One region of the Brevibacterium sp. Marseille-P9724 genome, then DNA from elsewhere that is predicted to be linked to it. Evidence: riboswitches for the same ligand, from Rfam matches in the RefSeq annotation. Region 1 holds a riboswitch; the other holds the start of a gene.
What was found. A riboswitch is a leader RNA that binds a small molecule or an ion and turns the genes downstream of it on or off. The one in region 1 is predicted to bind thiamine pyrophosphate.
Positions count from the first base shown of each region.

Region 2: linked by a shared signal. The riboswitch ahead of thiM (hydroxyethylthiazole kinase) and the one ahead of GC119_RS08310 (FAD-dependent oxidoreductase) in region 1 are both predicted to bind thiamine pyrophosphate.

Region 1 is NZ_LR722996.1:3,300-10,585, reverse strand. Features, by position in the region: gene GC119_RS08320 (thiazole synthase) at 1-257, opposite strand, end outside; gene thiS (sulfur carrier protein ThiS) at 259-495, opposite strand; gene GC119_RS08310 (FAD-dependent oxidoreductase) at 492-1,613, opposite strand; TPP riboswitch at 1,599-1,705, opposite strand; gene GC119_RS08305 (ATP-binding cassette domain-containing protein) at 1,944-3,506, shown strand; gene GC119_RS11080 (roadblock/LC7 domain-containing protein) at 3,503-4,468, shown strand; gene GC119_RS11275 (zinc finger domain-containing protein) at 4,569-4,760, opposite strand; gene GC119_RS08290 (HEPN domain-containing protein) at 4,857-6,332, opposite strand; gene GC119_RS11270 (helix-turn-helix domain-containing protein) at 6,958-7,155, shown strand; gene GC119_RS11190 (hypothetical protein) at 7,224-7,286, opposite strand, start outside.
Region 2 is NZ_LR722999.1:2,590-9,875, reverse strand. Features, by position in the region: gene GC119_RS09835 (HsmA family protein) at 1-139, opposite strand, end outside; gene guaB (IMP dehydrogenase) at 334-1,854, shown strand; TPP riboswitch at 2,046-2,139, shown strand; gene thiM (hydroxyethylthiazole kinase) at 2,127-2,984, shown strand; gene thiE (thiamine phosphate synthase) at 2,981-3,679, shown strand; gene thiD (bifunctional hydroxymethylpyrimidine kinase/phosphomethylpyrimidine kinase) at 3,676-4,575, shown strand; gene GC119_RS09810 (TenA family protein) at 4,688-5,461, shown strand; gene GC119_RS09805 (GuaB3 family IMP dehydrogenase-related protein) at 5,518-6,636, shown strand; gene GC119_RS09800 (SURF1 family protein) at 6,660-7,286, shown strand, end outside.

The sequences.
Region 1 (7,286 bases):
GCGAGTTCGGCGGTGAGCACTGCGTCCGCCGCGGTGTAGCATCCGGCGGTGTTCGGCAGCACCTTGATGTCCAGGTCGGACAGCATGGCAAACAGCGAACCGGCTTCTGTGGGGCTGTAGCGGCGCATGGCGACGGTAGTCAGTTCGGTCCCGGACTCCTGCAGGGCGGCACGCAGGTTCGCGTGGTCGACTGCCCCGCCGGTTCCCATGATCAGCCGGGATGTCAGAGTGGTCGGTCCGATTGTCAGCGGCTGCACGTCAGCCTCCCTGCACTGCTGTGACGATGTCGATGACGGCACCGTCTTCTACTTCCGTTCGCACCCAGCGTGCGCGCGGCACGACAGCGCCGTTGAGTGCTGCCGCGATGCCCGGTCGGCTGCCGTCGGCGGGTGTTCCGTCGGCTTTGAGCTGCGTGTTGGTCGTGCGGGCCACGACGTCAAGCACCGTGAGCCTGCCTTCGAGTTCCTGCACTGTGCCGTTGACCGTGATGCTCATGGGATTTTTCCTTCCGGGTGGGTCTCGGCGGCCTGGGCCGCCAAGCGGGAAATATAAGGGGTCAAAAGGATTCCGTGGCGGGACAGTCCTCCTGCGACGACAACCGCCGAGGTGCCAGCGGGGTTCGCTTCCGGTCCTGCTGACGAGTGGCAGGGCACCTCGGTCCGTGTGACCACCGGCATGTCGTCTTCGGCTGTCGGGCGGGCGCGGGTTGTCACGTCAACGAGGTCGCAGTCGCGCAGACCGGGAACGACGGTGACGGCGTCAGCCAGGAGGTCTGCAACACTGCCCAGGTCGGTTTCAGGGCGGTCTTCGCGCACGGATGCGCCGATGACGATTTCGCCGTTTGCCCGCGGCACAATGTAGACGCTTCGGCCTGCGACCACGGCGCGGACTGTCCGCTGCACAAGCGGACCGAAGCGCAGGCGGCTGTCGGGGGTGCGCACGCGGATGACGTCTCCGTATACGGGGCGCAGGGTCGGCTTGGCATCTTCGGGCAGGCCCGCGATCCCGGCGATGCCCATGCCCGCTGCCACGACAGTCGTGTCGAATGGGTGCTGTCTGCCGTCGGCGGTTTCCACTGTCGCCCCGGCAATGCGGGTGACGCGCTGGCGGACCACGGGACTCGACTCCAGTGCGCCGAGCATGACCTCCATGAGCCGGCGAGGGTCGATGCGGAGGTCACCGGGGATTTCGGCTCCGGCTGCCAGGCCGGGCGCCAGACCGGACTCAAGGCGGGCGAGCCCGCTTCCGGGCAGGTGATTGAATGTCAGACCGCGTGCGGCGTAGGCCCGCTCCATCCGCTCAAGGTGTTCGCGATCTCCGGAGTCTGCTGCCACCAGGAGTGTTCCCGCAGTTTCAAAGCCGACAGCCTCCGGGGCAACACCGAGCATTTTCAGAAACTCCGGGTATTCCTCGAGGGCCTTCTGCATAGTCGGCAGCAGACCGTCCTGGCCGAACTGGACTTCGGCGACTGGGGCGAGCATGCCGGCGGCCGCATAAGATGCTCCCAACGCCGGTTCGGGGTCGAAGACAGTGATGTCATGACCGCGGCGCTTCAGCCGCACAGCTGTGGCGAGTCCGAGAATTCCCGCCCCGATGACCGCTGTCTTCACCATTCTCCTCACGTCGGCATGATCCGCTTCGAGTGCTGATGGTCGGCCGCTTCGCCCTCTCAGCCGGGCGTGTCCCGGCTCCCATGAACCGCCCTCAGAGTAAGCCGCCCGCGGTGACGGAGCAAAAGCTGAGGAAGCACCGCTGGCAAGGTCCGGAAGAAACAAGCCTCATTAAGAAATATGTAGGCTCTCCGCTTAAAAGCGTCGGCGGTCTTGCGAACACGTGTAGACTGCCTTTCGCGTACGCCGTACCGAAACTCCGCACATTCGGGGGATCTGGCACGGCACCAGGCACGGGCACGAACACTGAATCTGCAATGAAGTGGAGGCTTAATGACCAGCGATGTTGTTTTGACGGTTGAGGGGCTGACTGTCAAACACGGGTCTCAAACCGCTCTCGATGATTTTTCATTCACGCTGCAGCGGGGCGAGATTCTCGGCATTGTCGGTGCCAACGGCGCCGGCAAATCTACACTTCTGAAGGTTCTTTCCGGCGGCATCATCCCCGACGAGGGCACGATCACCCTCGCAGATGAGAAGTTCGCCCCGGAAACCGAAGCCGAGGCCCGAGCCATCGGCGTCGGCTACATCCCTCAGCGCATCTCGGTGGATGAGGACCAGACCGTCTACCACGCGATGTTCCGCACCTCGTACCTGTCGAAGCTCACGGATGAGGAAAAGCGCGCTGAAGCAACCCGCCTCCTGGAAGACAACGGGGTTGCCATCTCTGCTGACGAGCAGATGCGCGACCTTGTTCAGGCCGAGCGCACAATGGTGGAGATCCTGCGGCTGGCCAACGAGGAAACGGCCCTGATCCTGCTGGATGAGGTTTCTGCTTCCTTCAACGACCACGAAATCTCGCTGGTGCACGACCTCATCATCCGCCTGTCCAAGCAGGGCCGCGCCATCATCTATGTTTCCCACCGCCTGGACGAACTGCAGTCACTGTCGAACCGCATTGCAGTGATCAGAGACGGCAGGCTTCGCTCAATCCTGGTTCCCCGCGAAGCTGACCGCGACACGATCACAGTCGAAATCTTCGATACCGAAGCTCCCGTTCCCACCAAGAAGCGCGGCGAGATCGGCGATGAGATCCTGCGGTTCGAGGATGTCGCCCTCGACGACAAGCTCTCACCGACCACGTTCTCCCTCCACAAGGGTGAGATCTTCGGCATCACGGGACTGCGCCGATCCGGTGTGGAACAGCTGGCCGACATCATCAGCGGCAAGGCTGCCCACACCTCCGGCACGATTGTCGTCAACGGCGAAGAGAAGAGCTTCTCCAGCCCGGAAGATGCACTGCGGGCGGGAATCTTCACCCTGGGAGAAACTGACGGTCAGGTTGACTACGGCGAAGGCAATAACCTCGCGTCCGAGTACTCCAAAATCGACGAAGACGATCAGTCGTTCACCGACCAGGTCCAGAGCTTCAGGGAACTCGTCAGCACCCTCCAGGAGCTGCGGGTCAAAACTCCGAGCATTCACCGCAAGGTCGGCGAACTGTCCGGAGGCGACCAGCAGAAGCTCGCTGTCGCCAAGTCCCTGCACAGCGATGCGAACATCTTCGTGCTCAACCAGCCCACCCGCGGAGTTGACGAACTTTCGCGCCAGGCCGTGTACAAGCTCCTGGAAGAGGTCACCAGCCGCGGCAGCGCCTGCGTCCTGCTGTCATCCGATATCAGCGAACTGCTCGCCCTGAGCGACAGAGTCGCTGTTATGCGCGAAAACAGGCTCATCGGCCCGCACGAGACCGACAGCTTCACAGAAGACACAATCATGATGATCGCCCTGGGCTACACCCCGTTCCGCACAACAAGCAAGCGACGCTCGTCATCGAACACCGAAGAAACCGCCGAGGAGACCACCGACGCTGGTGTTCAAGGTGAGATTGAATGAGTTTCAACTTTCTTCGCCGCTCACCACAGCAGCGAGATGAAGTGCAGACTGACGAACCCTATGTGCCCGATATTTCACACGTGATGCAGACCCCGCCGAACTCAGATACCCCCACGCCAGCCTCTCCGCAGACCGGCCACCACTACGGCGCCCTACAGCCTCAGGTCGCTGCCGGTTCAAACTATCCAGTGCGGCCGTGGCAGGAAGAACCGCCGGGCCCCGGGCGCGCCTTTCACACCGACCTGGACGACTACGACGCCCCTGAATCTTTCGAAGTTGACTACCCAGACACTCCTGATGATCCCCCGCCAGTTGAAGCAGAAAGCGCCGACGACCCACCCCGCGACCATTTTGCGATAACCTTTGACAACGCAGGCGAACAGGATCTCCCAGCTGAGACCTACACCACCGAAAGCCCCGCAGAGGACCTTTCGGCCGAACCCACGCCGTTGTTCACTGAAGTGCGCGGTTATACTACTAGTGCCAATAACGAAGGACCTCAGTTCCTGCAGAGCTCTGAAGGAACTGAGCACTTCGACGATTCTTCTTCCGAGGAGACCGATCCTCGGTCAGAAACGAAAGAGAACACTATGTCAGCAAATATTCAGGCGTCGCTTCGCAGCCTCCTCGAAATCGAAGGCGCTACGGGTGCCGCAATCGTCGACATCGCCTCGGGCATGGAGCTTGGAACCGGCGGCAGCCCGAACTTTGACCTCAACGTCGCCGCTGCCGGCAACTCGAATGTTATTCGCGCAAAGCTTGCCACCATCGCCGACCTGGGCATCAACGAGCACATCGAAGACATCATGATTACGCTCGAATCGCAGTACCACCTGCTGAGCGTTCTCAACACTTCGGCAACAGAAGGCCTGTTCATCTACCTCGTCCTGGACCGCCGTCACGCGAACCTGGCACTCGCACGCCACAAGCTGCGCAAGCTTTCCGAGCAGATCTCAGTCTGATCCGAGGTTCAGCCCGAACTGCTTGAGCAAAAGGGCCTGTGGGAGCAGCGTCCGCTGTCCCCACAGGCCCTTTTGCTATCGGTTTTCGTATGGTTGCGGTTCAGTACCGCCGCTGCGGTTTCTGGCAGGCGGGACACCAGTGGGATGTGCGCCCGGCGATCGTGCTGCTGCGCACAGTTTCACCGCAGCGGGTACACGCGGTGCCGGCTTTTCCGTAGACGCCGAGGCTGCGGTCGAAATATCCCGATTCGACTCGTTTATGACCCTCACCAATGGCCAGTCGAGTCGTCATTCCAGTGGTGATTCGATAGGGACTCGACTCCCCTACGCGGGCTGGCTAGGCCGTCAGTGACGTGGTCGAGCGTACTGCTCCTCACATTCGACGAGCTCACGCTTCGGGCGTCACGAGCTCCGCCCTCGCCCAACGCGCGATCATCCGGAGTTGTGGATGCTCGCTCACGATCGCTCGCTGACGGTCTGCGGGCAGCCCGATCTCGTGCAGGAGATTCAGGATCACCACGCCCGTCGTCACCTCGACGACGGCGACGAGCTCGTCGAACTCGTGCCTGGGGGTGCGTCCCTCGTGAGCCAGGTCGTTGCGGGCCTTTACCGTCCTGCTGGCCCATCGTTCAACATCAGGAACGAGCACCGACACCGCCTCCTGGTCAGGCCGATTGACAAGAGCCTCGAGCCGGTCGCGGAGAGTCATGTCGTTGCGGATCGCGGACTTGAGCCGCTCCCGCTGATCCTCCGGAGCGACCTCAAGCATCGCCTCGCGCATCTTTTTGAACTCAGCGTTCGGCATCGGGAGCTCTTCGATTCCGAGCGCCCGATGGAGGGCTTCGGCAGCGCCGACCGCCATGAGAAGACGGCTCTCGACGTACTGCGCTGGCGCGTACAGGAGCGCCAAGATCAGGTCCGTCGAGGCCCGGAGGCGATTATGCACCGCACACCATCGCGGGACGATCTCCTGGAAGGGGATGTCACTGCAGGTGAAGAACACTCTGCGGTGCTCGATGGCCTTTGCATCCCGCTCCCCCACGGCGGCGGGCGAGTAGAGCACCTCGACATAACGCTCCATCGGATGCCGTTCGGCCCCCGGCCCGTCTGCCTTCAGTTTCAGCCGCAGCCAGATCACCCCGGCAGCACGATGGGTCGCGAGCGAGATCAGGTCCTGCAGAGACTTCGCGGACGCAAGCGCTTCCTCGAAGGAGCACGCGTCCGGCGGAGCGATCTGCAGGAAGACCGTGTCGCGGATCCGCGCGGTCGTTCTCCCGCGAAGCTCGTCGACGTACGGAGGATTGCGAAGATGCTCGAGTGAGTACTCGGTGCCGTCGACCAGGACCGACGTCGATTCCAGCGGCTTCGCACTGATAGAGCCGCTGCCATCGAACGGCGTCCCGCCTGGGCCGCCGATCGACGACGAGAAGACCCCGTCTGCCGCCCAACGACCGACGTCCTCGACGGAGATCTGAAGTCCTTCGAACAGTGCAGCTTCCGTGTTCGCCGCGTGGACGCCGATCAGCGCGGATTGAGCCGAAACCACCTGCTTGTCGGGGCTCTTCACCCGCGCGCCGAAGGATCGGTTCGTGCTCGTCGGGATGCACCCAAGGAGGGTGATCTCCCTCTTCTCAGCGACGCCGAGTATGACGTCCCACGACCGTGTGCCTTCATGCACATGCATCACGCCTGGTCGGGGCGACGTCATGACCCGGTCCTCGAAGGTGCCGATCAACGTTAGTTCCGCACCGCCGTCGCGGTCGTATCGCAGCACGCCCGGGACACGCTCATCCGGCGCGTCGGGCAACCACCACAGCCCAGACCACTCGTGGGAATCGACCAGATGCAGCGGCTCGGTCGGCATATGCGTCCCCCCCTACAAGACTGATGCCCCGGGGGTCCGGGCCAGGAGGCCCGGACCCCCGGGGCATACGCCTTCGATTCTAGCAGTGCGGGCTGCTCAGCCCGCCTGGCGAGACTTCACGAAGATACCCCTGTAGGCACCCCCACGGCCTCCCCGCCGACCCTACGTCTCGTCCGCTTCGCCTGCTTCTCTGCAAGATGATCGTGAAGCCCTTACGCAGAGCGCTCTCCTGGCCGCGTGTCAGCGGCTGAGCGGTGGCTCGGATCCTTCGAACATGCTCCTCCCGAGCCGCGTGACCGAACACCTTGTCGAGCTCAGAGACCCAGACCCAAGCCTTAACCGTGTGCCGCCCATCGCGAGCCGTGGACGCTTCTATGCGCGCCGTCAGAACCCCAACCTTGATCCGTCGGCAAATGGCCTGCGGGCTACATGACTCGCGATCTGCAACCGCGGAGATGTTGCCCCACTCGTCGCTCGACCCCATGCCCTACTCGCTCCTTCGCATTGCCCGGAGCCTGACACAACCGCGATCACCCCGGACCGACTAATGTGACTCACAGTCCGTGGACTCATGGTCATCGTAGCGAAACCGTTGAGATAAGAGGGAGTCCGCGCACCGCATCGCATTCGGCGAGCATCTCAGCGAACTCTGCCAGGAGCAAGGCTGGGCCTCACAGGAGGCCTTCGCCCACCACGTCAGTCTCGACCGCACCTACAAAGCGGCCTGGAGCGTAGCCGTCGCAACCCAACGCTCGACATCATCTTCAAGCTCGCTCACGGGCTCGATGTCTCCCCCGCGGAGCTCCTCGCGACCACCAACTGAATGCTCGCGCCTTGGGAGGCCCGTTCAGCCACGAAGCTCTGCTGCGGGATGAGGCATCCTTTCGTTCATCAACCCCGAGGACCAAGGGATTCCAGGTGGTACTCGAAATGGAACATGTACGTTGCGTCGTA
Region 2 (7,286 bases), on a different contig from region 1:
CTGACGCATCGAAGAGCAGACCCATTCCGAACAGGGCCACGTGCGGCCAGGTGAGGGTCTTCTTCAGACGCTCGGCCCACACGCCGATCGTGTAGAAGACCAGTGCCAGTGAAATGAGGACAATCGCAAGAATCAGCATGCCTTCAGCTTGGCGTGCTCAATTCTTCGGCACATCGCGCAGAAAGCTGAATTCGGGGTCATACTTTCGGCTGATTCTGCGCTTCACCCGCATCGGGAAGACCAGCGCGAACCCCTTAGGATAGGTTCATAAAAACACCGCGGATGTCATGCGAATGGCACGCGGTTATGGTCTCTACCGGAGGAAGGGTTCTCTTGCCAGAGGTTCACCAGCATTTCAAAGACGCAGAAGATCCGTTTTCGCTTACCGGTCTGACCTATGACGACGTCCTGCTGCTGCCGGGAGACACAGACGTCATCCCGTCGGAGGCCACAACGAAAACTCGCCTGACGCGCGAACTCGACATTGCGGTTCCGCTGGTCTCAGCCGCTATGGACACCGTGACGGAATCCCGCATGGCAATCGCCATGGCCCGCTTCGGCGGTGTGGGAATCATTCACCGCAACCTGTCGAAAGAAGATCAGGCCGCTCAGGTCGACTATGTGAAGCGCTCGGAATCGGGAATGATCACCGATCCGGTGACGATCACTGCTGAAAAGTCACTCGAAGAGCTTGACCACATGTGCGGTCAGTACCGCATTTCCGGCCTTCCGGTGGTTGATGATGACAACACTCTCGTGGGCATCATCACCAACCGCGACCTCCGCTTTGTGCCGCGCACTGACTTCGCCACCACCACGGTCGGCGAAATCATGACGAAGATGCCGCTTATCACCGCTCCCCACAATGTGTCCGCCGAAAAGGCCTACGAACTGCTGGCGGAGCACAAGATCGAAAAGCTTCCGCTGGTTGACGAGAACAACAAGATCCAGGGCCTTATAACGGTCAAGGACTTCGTCAAGCGCGACGAATACCCCAACGCCTCAAAGGACGGCGAAGGCCGCCTGCTCGTGGGTGCTGCGGTCGGCTTCTACGGCGATGCTTTTGAGCGGGCGGGTCTGCTGGCCGAAGCAGGTGTGGACGTCCTGGTGGTCGACACCGCCAATGGCCACGCCCGCGGTGTGACCGACATGATCACGTCGCTCAAAAAGGATCCGGCGTTTAAGGACGTGCAGGTCATCGGCGGCAATGTGGCCACCCGCGCGGGAGCTCAGGCGCTCATCGACGCCGGGGCTGACGCCATCAAGGTGGGTGTGGGCCCGGGCTCCATCTGCACCACGCGCATTGTCGCCGGTGTGGGTGTCCCGCAGGTCACCGCAATCAACCTGGCCTACCAGGCTGCCCGCGAAGCCGGTGTGCCGGTCATCGGCGATGGCGGCCTGCAGTATTCGGGCGACATCGGCAAGGCTCTTGTCGCCGGTGCCGATTCGGTCATGCTCGGTTCGCTGCTGGCAGGCTGTGAGGAAAGCCCCGGCGAACTCATCCTGGTCAACGGCAAGCAGTACAAGGCATACCGCGGTATGGGCTCACTTGGGGCTATGGCTCCGCGCAAGGGACGCTCCTATTCCAAAGACCGCTACTTCCAGGCCGATGTCGTCACCGACACCGACCTTGTGCCCGAAGGCATTGAGGGCCGCGTTTCCTACCGCGGTCCGCTGCGCCAGGTGGCCTATCAGCTCACGGGCGGCCTGCGCCAGACCATGTTCTACGTGGGTGCGCGCTCCATTGCCGAACTGAAGGCCAAGGGCCAGTTCGTGCGCCTGACCACGGCGGGTCTGAAGGAAAGCCACCCGCACGACATTCAGATCACCCAGGAAGCCCCCAACTACCACTGATCCGCCGCAGCCGATCCGGCTGTCTGTGATCGTCTTCTGTGCGCCCGTGCCTATGGCCGGGCGCACAGCTGTCTGCTCACGAGGCGGAGGTCGCGGCCGCCGGGCCCGCTGCGCTGGTCTGCGGTACAGGATTGGGTCTGCGTCGTGGGCTTGCGCTGTCGGTCTGTGTCAGGGGTGGGTGTTAGGGTGAGCGAAGTGACACGGGGTGCCGCCACGCGGCGGCTGAGATTAACCCGTTGAACCTGTGTGGTTAGGACCAGCGAAGGGATGTCATGGAACTCAAAGACTATGCGGGCGCACTGCTTGAAACTCTGCGGCAGCGCACGCCGCTCGTGCAGTGCATTGTGAACACGGTCGTTCAGCAGTTCGCCGCAAATGTGCTTTTGGCGGCAGGTGCCAGCCCCGCCATGATCGATCATGAAGCCGACGCTGCAGACTTCGCCGAAATCGCAGACGGCCTGCTCATCAACTTCGGCACACCAACATCGCACCAGTACCTGTCAGCTGACGGTGCCATCGACACTTTCGCTCAGTCCGGCAAACCGTGGGTGCTCGACCCCGTGGGCTTTGGGATTTCCGCGCACCGCACCTCCAGGATTATGCGCGCTCTGAACAGCGGCCCGGCCATTGTGCGCGGCAATGCCTCCGAAATCATCGGCCTGGCCCAGCAGTCCGGCAGCGCCCGCGGAACCGACTCAACGCACTCAGTCGACGACGCCCTGGCAGCCGCGGCAAGCCTCGCCCAGGCCGGCATTGTCGCCGCCGTTTCTGGGGAGTCTGACGCCATTGTGTTCGCCGACGACTCCGCAACCCACACCGTGACGATCACAGGCGGCAGTCCCTATATGCCCAGCGTCATCGGCACCGGGTGCTCGCTCGGAGCGCTTACCGCCGCCTACGCCGCGACAGCTGCCCACACCCGGCAGACACAGGACCTCAGCCCCCGGGTGAGAACAGGCATGGCCGCGGCAGCAGCGCACCTGCACTTCACCTCGGCCGCCCAGGCAGCCCACACACAAGCCAGCGGACCCGGAACATTCGCCGCGCACTTCCTCGATGGCCTGCACGCCGTGGGGCCAGACGACCTGGCCCGCATTGAGACCGCGTGGACAACGGGAGGAACCGCATGAGCGCACCACTGGACCGCCTGTCCGACTACCGCACCGACCTCTACCTGGTCACTGACACCGCCATGGCCGAAAGCGCCGGGCGCACGGTGGCCGAGACCGTCGCCCAGGCAGTTGCCGGGGGAGTGGGCATCGTGCAGGTGCGCGATAAGCACATTGACGACGCAGGCTTCGAAAAGCTCACCCTGAGCGTGCTCGATGCCGTTGAGCGCGCACGCGCTGAGCACAGCATCAAAACTGACGTCCCCGTCTTCGTCAATGACCGCGTCGATGTCGCAGCCCGCCTTCTGGAGCGCGGCAGAAAAGTCCACGTGCACGTGGGTCAAGGCGACATGTCGGCAGACGATGTGCGCCAGCGCATCGGTGCGGAACCGCTGCTGGGTGTTTCAGCCCAGGAGCCCGAACACTTTGCGCGCGCTCGAAGCCAGAACGTCGATCTGGTCGGCATCGGGCCGGTGTACGCCACCCAGACCAAAGAGACCGGACGCAGTGCCATCGGCCCGGAAGGTTTCCGCGACCGCGCCGGAAAAGCGGGCCTGCCCGCATTTGCCATCGGCGGGATCAAAGACCACAACGCCGCAGCGCTGCGCGGTACGGGTGCCGCGGGAATCTGCGTTGTGTCAGCCATCATGACCGCAACAAACCCGGCCGGAGCAGCCCGGGACATTCTGGCGGCCTACACAGGAGAAAGCTTATGACCGCAGCAGACCATCGTCCTCCCGTCGCCGTCACCATCGCCGGCACCGACCCTTCCGGCGGTGCGGGAATCCAGGCGGATCTGAAAACCTTCACGGCTCGCGGCGCATATGGAGCCAGCATCATCACGGCCCTCGTAGCGCAGAACACCCACGGAGTCAGCCGCATCTACGAGATCGACCACGACTTCGTAATCGACCAGTTCGATTCGGTCGTCGATGACATCCACGTTGACGCGAGCAAATCCGGCATGCTAGGCACACCGGAACTCGTGCAGACCACGGCAGACTATGCGGCGGCCGGCAGACTGGGCTTTTTGGTGGTCGACCCCGTCATGGTCGCAACCTCCGGCCACCGACTGCTGGCAGAGAGCGCAATCGACGCGGTGCGCACTGCTCTGCTGCCGCAAGCCGGTCTCATCACTCCCAACCTGCCTGAAGCAGCACTCCTGCTGGGGGATGAACAAGACGAAGCCGGCACTCCCGCACAGATGCGTGAACAGGCCGCCCGCCTGCTGAAAATGGGGCCGAGGGCCGTGCTTCTCAAAGGCGGGCACGCAGCAGACTCCATCGTCACAGACATCCTCGCGGTTGCCGAAGGCGACGACATCGCGTGGCGCGAATTCAGCCACCCGCGCGTCTTTTCGGCCAACACCCACGGCACCGGCTGCACGCTTTCGGCGGCCATAGCCGCAGAGGTCGCCCACCGCAGGCACGCCCTGGAGGCTGCGGGAGAAGACCCTGCGGGCGCTTCGAGCGGGGAGGCGCTGGGGGATGCCGTCGGTGCGGCACTTGACTACCTGGCCCGCGCCATCGGCAGCGCAGCCGACTGGCAGCTGTCGCTGAACTCCGACGGTGCCCACGGGCCGGTCGACCACATTGTCGACATCACCCGCTGAGCGCAGAGCACTGAACGCTGCAGCAGTGTCCGCACAGTGCTGAGCACATCAGCGCACCCCTGCAATAGACCGAAGCGGAACAACGACCGCAAAACGACTGTCAGGAGACACAATGAGCGAATTCATCGCAGGCCCCCACAGCCGTGAACTCTGGGAACACGTGGCCCCCATCATCAACGACATCGAAGCCCTGCCCTTCATCGAACAGCTCTCGGACGGCAGCCTCGACCCGAAGGTCTTCGTCCACTACCTGCTGCAGGACGAGGTCTACCTGGACGGCTACGGCCGGGCAATGGCCCAGCTGTCGAGCAAGTCCTCCCGCAACGACGACATGGAGTTCTGGGCAGGAGCGACATCAGAAGCCGTTGTTGCCGAAAACGAACTCCACGAAGCCGTCTTCGCAGACGAGGGCTTCGCCCCGCTGGTCAGGGAAATCCAGCAGGAAACCGCGCAGGCTCGCGGTCTGCGCCACGGTGAGCGCGGCTCGGACGAAGGCCGTGACGCCGAAACCGTCATCGCCAGTCCCACTTCCCTGGGCTACGTGTCATTCCTCATGGCCACAGCCGCACTGCGCCCCTACGAGGTGGGTGTCGCCGGTGTGCTGCCGTGCTTCTGGGTGTACGCCCACATCGGCAAGGTGCTCATGAAGAAAGCCGGATCCAACCTCGACGGGCACCCCTTCGCTTCGTGGATCACCATGTACGACAGCCCCGAATTCGACGAAGCCACCCGCGGAGCCGTTGCGATCCTCGAACGCGAAATGGAACAGGCCACCCCGGTAATGCGCGCCGAAATGAAGGCCGTGTTCGAACAGGCCAGCCTGTACGAACTGCACTTCTGGGCCAGCGCCCACGTCTACGAGGACTGGACGACGCCGAAGCCCTGATTGACGAGGTGCCGCCCACCCGCACCGCGTCAGTGCGCTGGGATAAGCTGGGATACGTGAGCACAGAGTTGGAAATCGGCCGCGGAAAGCGCGGACGCAGGGCCTATTCACTAGACGACGTAGCGGTTATCCCCTCGCGGCGCACCCGCGATCCCCGGGATGTTTCACTCCACTGGCAGATCGACGCCTTCCAGTTCGACCTGCCCTACCTTGCCGCACCCATGGACTCTGTCGTCAGCCCGACAACAGCCATTGCTCTGGGCCGACTCGGCATGCTCGGTGTGCTCGACCTCGAAGGTCTGTGGACTCGCTACGAAGACCCCCAGCCGCTGCTTGACGAAATCGCAGGTCTCGACGACCAGCGCGCCACCGAGCGCATGCAGGAGATCTACCGCGAACCCATCAAGGCCGAACTCATCACGGCCCGCCTGGCGCAGATCCGCGAAGCCGGTGTGACCGTTGCCGGTGCGCTCACACCGCAGCGGACCCAGGAGTTTTACCAGACCGTCGTCGACGCCGGGGTTGACCTTTTCGTCATCCGCGGCACCACGGTCTCCGCCGAACACGTGTCCAACACAACCGACCCGCTCAACCTCAAACAGTTCATCTACGAACTCGACGTCCCCGTGATCGTCGGCGGTGTCAGCGCCTACACACCTGCCCTGCACCTCATGCGCACCGGTGCCGCCGGGGTGCTGGTGGGCTTCGGAGGCGGTGCAGCATCCACCACCCGCCACACTCTCGGCATTCAGGTGCCCATGGCCACGGCAATCGCCGACGTCCAGGCTGCCCGCCGCGACTACATGGACGAATCCGGCGGCCGCTACGTGCACGTGATCGCCGACGGCGGACTGGGCTCCACCGGTTCGATCGTCAAGGCCTTCGCCATGGGCGCTGACGCCGTCATGCTCGGCTCAGCCCTGTCCCGGGCCGAAGAAGCCCCCGGTCAGGGCTTCCACTGGGGTGCAGAAGCCCACCACCCGGAACTCCCGCGCGGCCGCCGCGTGCACATGGGCACCGTCGCACCACTGGAGCAGCTCATCCACGGGCCGGGCCACTCCGCAGTGGGCGAAGTCAACCTCGCCGGTGCCCTCCGCCGCGCCCTTGCCACGACGGGCTACACGGACCTCAAATCCTTCCAGCGCGTCAACGTGGTCGTCGACGCCGAAAGCTGAGGGGCGCCGTGCTTCGTCTTGCCTTGAAACCCAGATGGCTGGGATTCCTGGCGCTCGTTCTGCTGCTGGTCACCGCTTTCGTCACGCTTTCTGCATGGCAGATTGACCGCGCCCAGTCCAAAAGCCAGCAGGCCGACAACCCCGAACTGGCGGTGGCGAAGCCCTTCAACGACATCATGCAAGCCCAGGGGCCCATGCCGGGCTACCTGGCCGACCAGCGGGTCACCATCAGCGGGCACTTCCTGCCAGACCAGCAGATCATCATCGACGACCGCTACCTGAACCGCGTCAAGGGCTACTGGGTCGTCACCATGTTCGCCCCTGACGACCCGCAGTTCTCCCAGGACGCAGACACCGACGAACTCGAATCCAAACCCGTCGCCATCCCGGTGGTGCGCGGATGGACAGAAGACCTCGAAACGGCCAAGGCAAGCACCGCCTCGGACGCGGAAGTCACACTTGACGCCCGCATCGCCCCCATTGAAGGCCCCCTGGACACAAAGGGCCTGCCCGAAGGCGTAGTCCGGTCCGTTTCAACCTCACAGCTTGTCAACCTGTTCGACGTCTACACCTACTCCGCGTTCCTCTTCCCGCAGGAGAATCCGGAAGTCGGCATCGGCGGCGACCAGCTGTCCTATGTTCCCTACCAG